2 regions of the Actinoplanes sp. CA-051413 genome follow, and region 2 is predicted to be linked to the other one. Evidence: predicted binding sites of a transcription regulator. Region 2 holds the regulator's gene; the other holds the start of a gene.
The links. Region 2 encodes HrcA, which represses chaperone genes, less so after heat shock. Its sites were predicted from a motif close to GGTTNGCACNCTCNNNNNGAGNGTGCNAACC; they were not measured.

Region 1: groL (chaperonin GroEL) is a predicted target of HrcA. The motif match lies at 2,104-2,134, and genes of this name have one in related genera.

What each region holds. Positions count from the first base shown of each region.
Region 1 covers NZ_CP192100.1:9,425,097-9,428,501, forward strand. The annotation lists gene groL (chaperonin GroEL) at 293-1,915, opposite strand; gene ACQP2Y_RS44500 (N-acetyltransferase family protein) at 2,257-2,775, shown strand; gene ACQP2Y_RS44505 (hypothetical protein) at 2,775-3,266, shown strand; gene ACQP2Y_RS44510 (GNAT family N-acetyltransferase) at 3,205-3,405, opposite strand, start outside.
Region 2 covers NZ_CP192100.1:1,661,665-1,665,069, forward strand. The annotation lists gene ACQP2Y_RS07930 (DUF4870 domain-containing protein) at 1-712, opposite strand, end outside; gene hrcA (heat-inducible transcriptional repressor HrcA) at 892-1,914, shown strand; gene dnaJ (molecular chaperone DnaJ) at 1,958-3,103, shown strand; gene ACQP2Y_RS07945 (16S rRNA (uracil(1498)-N(3))-methyltransferase) at 3,135-3,405, shown strand, end outside.

The sequences.
Region 1 (3,405 bases), 2.1 Mb from region 2:
AGCCGCACAAGGCGGGAGGCCGCACGAAGCGGAAGGCGGACGGTCGCAAAGGCGGACCGTCGTGCAACCAGCAGCGGCGCCAACGTGAGGTCTCACTAGCGAAGATCCCGCGGAGTGGAAGGCCGCGCGAAGCAGCAAGCCGGACCACAACGGGCTTGGGGGCGGGGGATGACCCACGCAGATATCAAGCTTGACGGGCTGCGTGGGTCATCCCCCGCCCCCAAGCCCCACCACGCACACAGCAAAGGGCGGGCCGCAAAGCGACCCGCCCCTGCAAACAAAAGCGAAGGACTTAGAAGTCCATGTCCCCGCCACCCGGAGCACCGGCCGGAGCCGGGTTCTTCTCCGGCTTGTCAGCCACAACAGCCTCAGTCGTGAGGAACAGCGCAGCGATCGACGCGGCGTTCTGCAGCGCCGAGCGGGTGACCTTGGCCGGGTCGATGATGCCCGCGGCCAGCAGGTCGACGTACTCGCCGCTCGCGGCGTTCAGGCCCCAACCCGCTTCGAGGTTGCGGACCTTCTCCACCACGACGCCGCCCTCGAGGCCGGCGTTGACGGCGATCTGGCGCAGCGGGGCGTCCAGCGCGACCTTGACGATGTTCGCACCGGTGGCCTCGTCGCCCACCAGGTCGAGCTTGTCGAACGCGGACTTGCCGGCCTGCACGAGCGCGACGCCACCGCCGGGGACGATGCCCTCTTCGACGGCCGCCTTCGCGTTGCGGACGGCGTCCTCGATGCGGTGCTTGCGCTCCTTGAGCTCGACCTCGGTGGCCGCGCCGACCTTGATGACCGCGACGCCGCCGGCCAGCTTGGCCAGGCGCTCCTGCAGCTTCTCGCGGTCGTAGTCGGAGTCCGACTTCTCGATCTCGGCGCGGATCTGGTTGACCCGGCCCTGGATCTGCTCGGCATTGCCGGCACCGTCGACGATGGTCGTCTCGTCCTTGGTGATGACCACCTTGCGGGCCTGGCCCAGCAGGCTCAGGTCGGCGGCGTCGAGCTTGAGGCCGACCTCTTCGCTGATGACCGTGCCACCGGTGAGGATGGCGATGTCGTCGAGCATGGCCTTGCGGCGGTCACCGAAGCCCGGGGCCTTGACGGCGACGGACTTGAAGGTGCCACGGACCTTGTTGACGACCAGGGTGGCCAGGGCCTCGCCCTCGACGTCCTCGGCGATGATGATGAGCGGCTTGCCGCCCTGCATGACCTTCTCGAGGACGGGGAGCAGGTCCTTGACCGCGGAGATCTTGCTGTTCGCGATGAGGATGTACGGGTCGTCGAAGACGGCCTCCATGCGCTCGGCGTCGGTCATGAAGTACGCCGAGATGTAGCCCTTGTCGAAGCGCATGCCCTCGGTGAGCTCCAGCTCGAGCCCGAAGGTGTTGCTCTCCTCGACGGTGATGACGCCTTCCTTGCCGACCTTGTCCATGGCCTCGGCGATGATCTCGCCGACCGTGGAGTCACCGGCGGAGATGGAGGCGGTGGAGGCGATCTGCTCCTTGGTCTCCACGTCCTTGGCGAGCTTGCTCAGCTCGTCGGAGACAGCCGTGACGGCCGCCTCGATGCCCCGCTTGAGGGCCATCGGGTTGGCGCCGGCCGCGACGTTGCGCAGGCCCTCGCGAACCAGGGCCTGGGCCAGGACGGTCGCCGTCGTCGTGCCGTCGCCGGCCACGTCGTCGGTCTTCTTGGCGACCTCCTTGACCAGCTCGGCGCCGATCTTCTCGAAGGTGCCCTCGAGCTCGATCTCCTTGGCGATCGACACACCATCGTTGGTGATGGTGGGAGCGCCCCACTTCTTCTCGAGCACGACGTTGCGGCCCTTGGGGCCGAGCGTCACCTTGACGGCGTCGGCGAGCTGGTTCATACCACTCTCGAGGCCGCGACGAGCTTCCTCGTCAAATGCGATGATCTTGGCCATACGGCTTTGTCCTCCTGGACATTCGCGGCGCCGGGCCGGTCCGGCCCGCTTTCCGCACGTTGAGAACCATGCGGACGTCACCACCTGGCGATGTGACGTCCTCAGGCCGAGCCGGATAGCCCGCGACGACCGGTCCCGTGCCCCGGCACCGATGGCGGTGCCGCAGCCGTGACCCCACCGTCCCGACCTGCTGGCACTCACATGGCGCGAGTGCCAATCACTTGTTTAGCACTCTGCTGGGGCGAGTGCAAGCAGAACGGACCGCCCGCACGGGTGCCCGCGGCGGTCGTTTATCGGCGTCCGACTTGCCCCCACCTGGGCGACGAGGTAGGCAGAGCAGCATGACCAGCACTGTCGCGCCCACCATGACCGTGCACCGGGTCACTCCCGCGGACGCCGGCCGGATGCGCGCGCTGCGGCTGGAGATGCTGGCTGACAGCCCGCTCGCCTTCCTGGAGACCCTGGCCCAGGCCGCGGCCCGGCCGCACGCCGACTACCGGCGCCGGATCGCGCAGGCGTCGACCGGCGGCCAGCTGGCCCAGTTCGTGGCCGATCCCGGGGGCCGGCTGATCGGTCACGCGGGCGGCACGGTGCTGCCGGAGGATCCGCGTGCGACGGTCGTCTTCGCGGTCTACATCACACCGGCCCAGCGCGGCCGGGGCGTGCTGCGCGAGCTGGTCGAGGCGGTGGCCGAGTGGTCGGTGGCGATGGGTCGCGGTGAGCTGATGCTCGAGGTCGTGGTCGGCAACGACCGGGCGGTCCGGGCGTACGAGCGCCTGGGCTTCGAGGACACCGGCGTACGGGTGCCGCACCCGATCGTCCCGGGTCTGCTGGAGTTGCAGATGCGCCGGCGGGCCTGATGGGCGCCGGGTGGCCTCTGGCCCGCACGGTGCTGACCGCCGTGAACGGCACCACGCTGGTCGGCCTGGGCATCGCCGCACTGACGGGCACCAAGGTGCGCCGCGGCCCCGGCGGCATCCTGATCGCGGAGGGCTACTGCCGCAAGGCGCCCCCGGCGACCTGCTTCACCATCGGCTCGGTGATCATCACCCGGCGTACGGCGGAGTGGCTGCTGGACGAGAGCCGCGCCGCGCTGCTGGCCCACGAGAGCCGGCACGCCGGGCAGTACGCGGTGCTGGGCCCGCTGTTCTGGCCGGCGTACTGGCTGTCCTGCGGCTACTCGTGGACGATGACCGGCACCTACGGCACGCGTAACGCCTTCGAGCGGCATGCGGGCCTGGAGCACGGCGGCTACCGGGTGGCCCCGCTGCGGCCGGGGCTGCGCCGGTTCAGACGGTCAGCTGCCACTGGGTCCAGCGATCCACCGGCCGGAAGCCCATCGCCTGGTTGATCCGGAGCATGTGCTCGTTCTCCTCGGCGTTGGAGGTGTCGATCGCCCGCAGGCCGGGGCGGGCCGTACGCGCGTACCGCAGGTTGTGGTTCTTGATCGTCAGCCCGAGGCCGTGCCCGCGGTGGTCCGGGTCGACGAT
Region 2 (3,405 bases):
ACGGCTCGTTGTTGTTCGCCTTCACGCCGGCGACGATGCCGAAGATCGTGGCGATCGCCCAGGCCGCGATACCGACGAAGAAGCCGATCACGATGCAGGTCAGCACCCAGCCGACGATGGCGATGATCGACCAGAGGATCTGGAAGTTCAGCGCCTTGACCGCCTCGGCCCGTACGACCGGGGACTGGTTGCCCTTGGCCAGCAGCGCCACCAGCGGCGCGATCCAGCCGGAGCAGCCGCCACCGAGGAACGCGCCGGCCGCGCCCCCGAAGTGGGCGACCAGGATCCAGGTCTTGTCGTCGTTGCCCGGCGCGTAGCCACCCGGCGGGTAACCACCGGGCTGCTGGCCGTAGGCGCCGGGCGGCGGGCCGTAACCGCCGGCACCGGAGCCGGGCGGCGGGCCGTAGCCACCGGCACCGGAGCCGGGCGGCGGGCCGTAGCCACCCGCGCCGGAGCTCGGCGGCGGGCCGTAGCCACCCGCACCCGAGCTGGGCGGCGGGCCGTAACCGCCGGCACCCGAGGTGGGCGGCGGGGTGCCGTAGGTCGGCGGCTGCTGCGGCGGGGTGCCGTAGCTCGGCGGCTGCGGGGAGCCGTACGCCGGGGGCGGCGGCGGGGCCGATCCGGGAGTCGGATCGTTACCCGGATATGGGTTGAGCGGCGCGGTGGGATCCGAGGGATTGCCCTCACCGGGCGGACGCGGCGGTTCAGTCATGCGCACACGGTAGGACCGCACGTCGAACGTGGCGAGAGCAACACCCGGGTGACGTCGGAGAATAGACAGTCGGCTAAGTGGCCCGGGCCCTGACGGCTGATCATCGCGCGGCGGGCGCGGGCGACGTAGACTGGCACTCGACTTCGCGGAGTGCCAGCTGAGAGGTGGAGGGGTACGACATGAGTCTCGACGACCGCAAGCTCGAAGTACTCCGCGCCATCGTCGAGGACTACGTCGCCACCCAGGAGCCGGTGGGCAGCAAGGCCCTGGTCGAGCGGCACCAGCTGGGCGTCTCACCGGCCACGGTCCGCAACGACATGGCCGTGCTAGAGGAAGAGGGCTACATCCGGCAGCCGCACACCAGTGCCGGTCGGGTGCCCACCGACGCCGGTTACCGGCTCTTCGTCGACCGGCTCTCCCGGGTCAAGGCGCTGAGCCCGGCCGAGCGCCGGGCCATCGAGCGTTTCCTGGTCGGCGCGGTCGACCTCGATGACGTGGTGCACCGCACGGTGCGCCTGCTCGCGCAGCTCACCCGCCAGGTCGCCGTCGTGCAGTATCCCAGCCTGGCCCGTTCCGCGGTGCGCCATCTGGAGCTGGTGCCGATCTCCACCACCCGGATCATGCTGGTGATGATCGCCGACACCGGCCGGGTCGAGCAGCGCCTGGTGGAGCTGCCCGGGCCGACGCCCGGCGACGACGTGCTCGACATGCGCCGCGTGATCAACGCCAAGCTCACCGGGCAGAAGCTGGCCGACACCCCGCCGCTGGTGCAGACGCTGGTCGACGAGTGCGCCCCGGAGAAGCGCACCACGATGGCCTGCGTCGCCTCGGTGCTGCTGGAGACACTGGTGGAGCGCAGTGAGGAACGCCTCGCTCTGGCGGGCACGGCCAACCTCACCCGCGGCGGCGTGCTGGACTTCCAGGGCTCGCTGCGGCCGGTCCTGGAGGCGCTGGAGGAGGAGGTCATCCTCCTCAAGCTCATCGGTGAGGTGGAGCCGAGCACCACCCGGGTCCGCATCGGCGACGAGAACGAGATCGACAACCTGCGGGCAGCCTCGGTGGTCAGCACGGGTTACGGCCCGGGCACGACGATCGTTGGTGGGCTCGGCGTGCTGGGGCCGACCCGGATGGATTACCCCGGCACCATCGCCACGGTACGAGCCGTGGCACGCTACGTTGGCGATTTGCTGGCACAAAACTGACGGAACCGCTCAGCGCTGGGCAGACATGAGGACTCGAACCCCTGTGGCCAAGGACTATTACGGAATTCTCGGGATCAGCCGGGAAGCCACCGACGACGAGATCAAGCGCGCTTACCGCAAGCTGGCCCGTCAATACCACCCGGACGTCAATCCCGACCCCGAGGCGCACGAGAAGTTCAAGGACATCAACGCGGCGTACGAGGTGCTCTCGGACGACCAGAAGCGGCAGATCGTCGACCTCGGTGGCGACCCGCTGGCCCCGGGCGGCGGCGGCGCGGGCGGACCGGGTGGCCCCGGCGGGGCGGGCCCGTTCGTCGGTTTCCAGGACATCATGGATGCGTTCTTCGGCACGGCCGCCGGTGGTGGCTCCCGAGGACCTCGGCCGCGCACCCGGCCCGGCGCCGACGCGATCCTGCGCCTGGAGCTCGACCTGGTCGAGACGGCCTTCGGCGTCGAGGCGCCGATCACGGTCGACACCGCGGTCCTGTGCACCCAGTGCTCCGGCGCGGGCACCGCACCCGGCACCCACCTGGCCACCTGTGAGACCTGTGGTGGCCGCGGTGAGGTCCAGTCGGTGCAGCGCACGTTCCTGGGCCAGGTCGTCTCGTCCCGCCCGTGCCAGGTCTGCCAGGGCCACGGCACGGTCATCCCGCAGCCCTGCCCGACCTGCGCCGGCGACGGCCGGATCCGCACCCGCCGCTCGCTGACCGTGAAGATCCCGGCCGGCGTCGAGGACGGCATGCGCATCCGCCTGGCCCAGCAGGGCGAGGTCGGCCCGGGCGGCGGCACGGCCGGCGACCTGTACGTGGAGATCCACGAACGCCCCCACGACGTCTACTCCCGCAAGGGCGACGACCTGCACTGCCGCGTGACGCTGCCGATGACGGCCGCCGCGCTCGGCACTCGGCTGACCATCAAGACACTGGACAGCGAGGAGAACATCGAAGTCAAGCCGGGCACCCAGCCGGCCTCGACGCTGCGGATCCGGGGTAAGGGCGTGCCGCACCTGCGCGGGCAGGGCCGCGGTGACCTGTTCGTGCACCTGGACGTCAAGACGCCGACCAAGCTGACCGCCGACCAGGAGCGGATGCTGCGCGACTTCGCCAAGACCCGCGGTGAGGACATCGCCGAGCTGAGCAAGCAGGGCGGATTCTTCTCCCGGATGCGGGACGCCTTCAACGGGCACTGAGGGACCGGCGGCGTTCGGCTAGCGTGAGCGGGTGTCTGCGCCTCTTTTCCTCGTTGACGACCTGCCCGGCGGTAAGCGGTTCACGCTCGCCGGTGCGGAGGGGCATCATGCCGCCACCGTGCAGCGGCTCCGGGTCGGTGAGGTGCTGCTGCTCGGGGACGGGCGGGGCGGGACTGCTGCCGCCGAGGTGACCGGGGTCGGCCGGGGCAGCATCGACGTCGAGGTCACCGGCCGGGATTTTGTCGCCGCGCCCGATCCACGCCTGGTGGTGGTGCAGGGCATCGCCAAGGGCGACCGCGGTG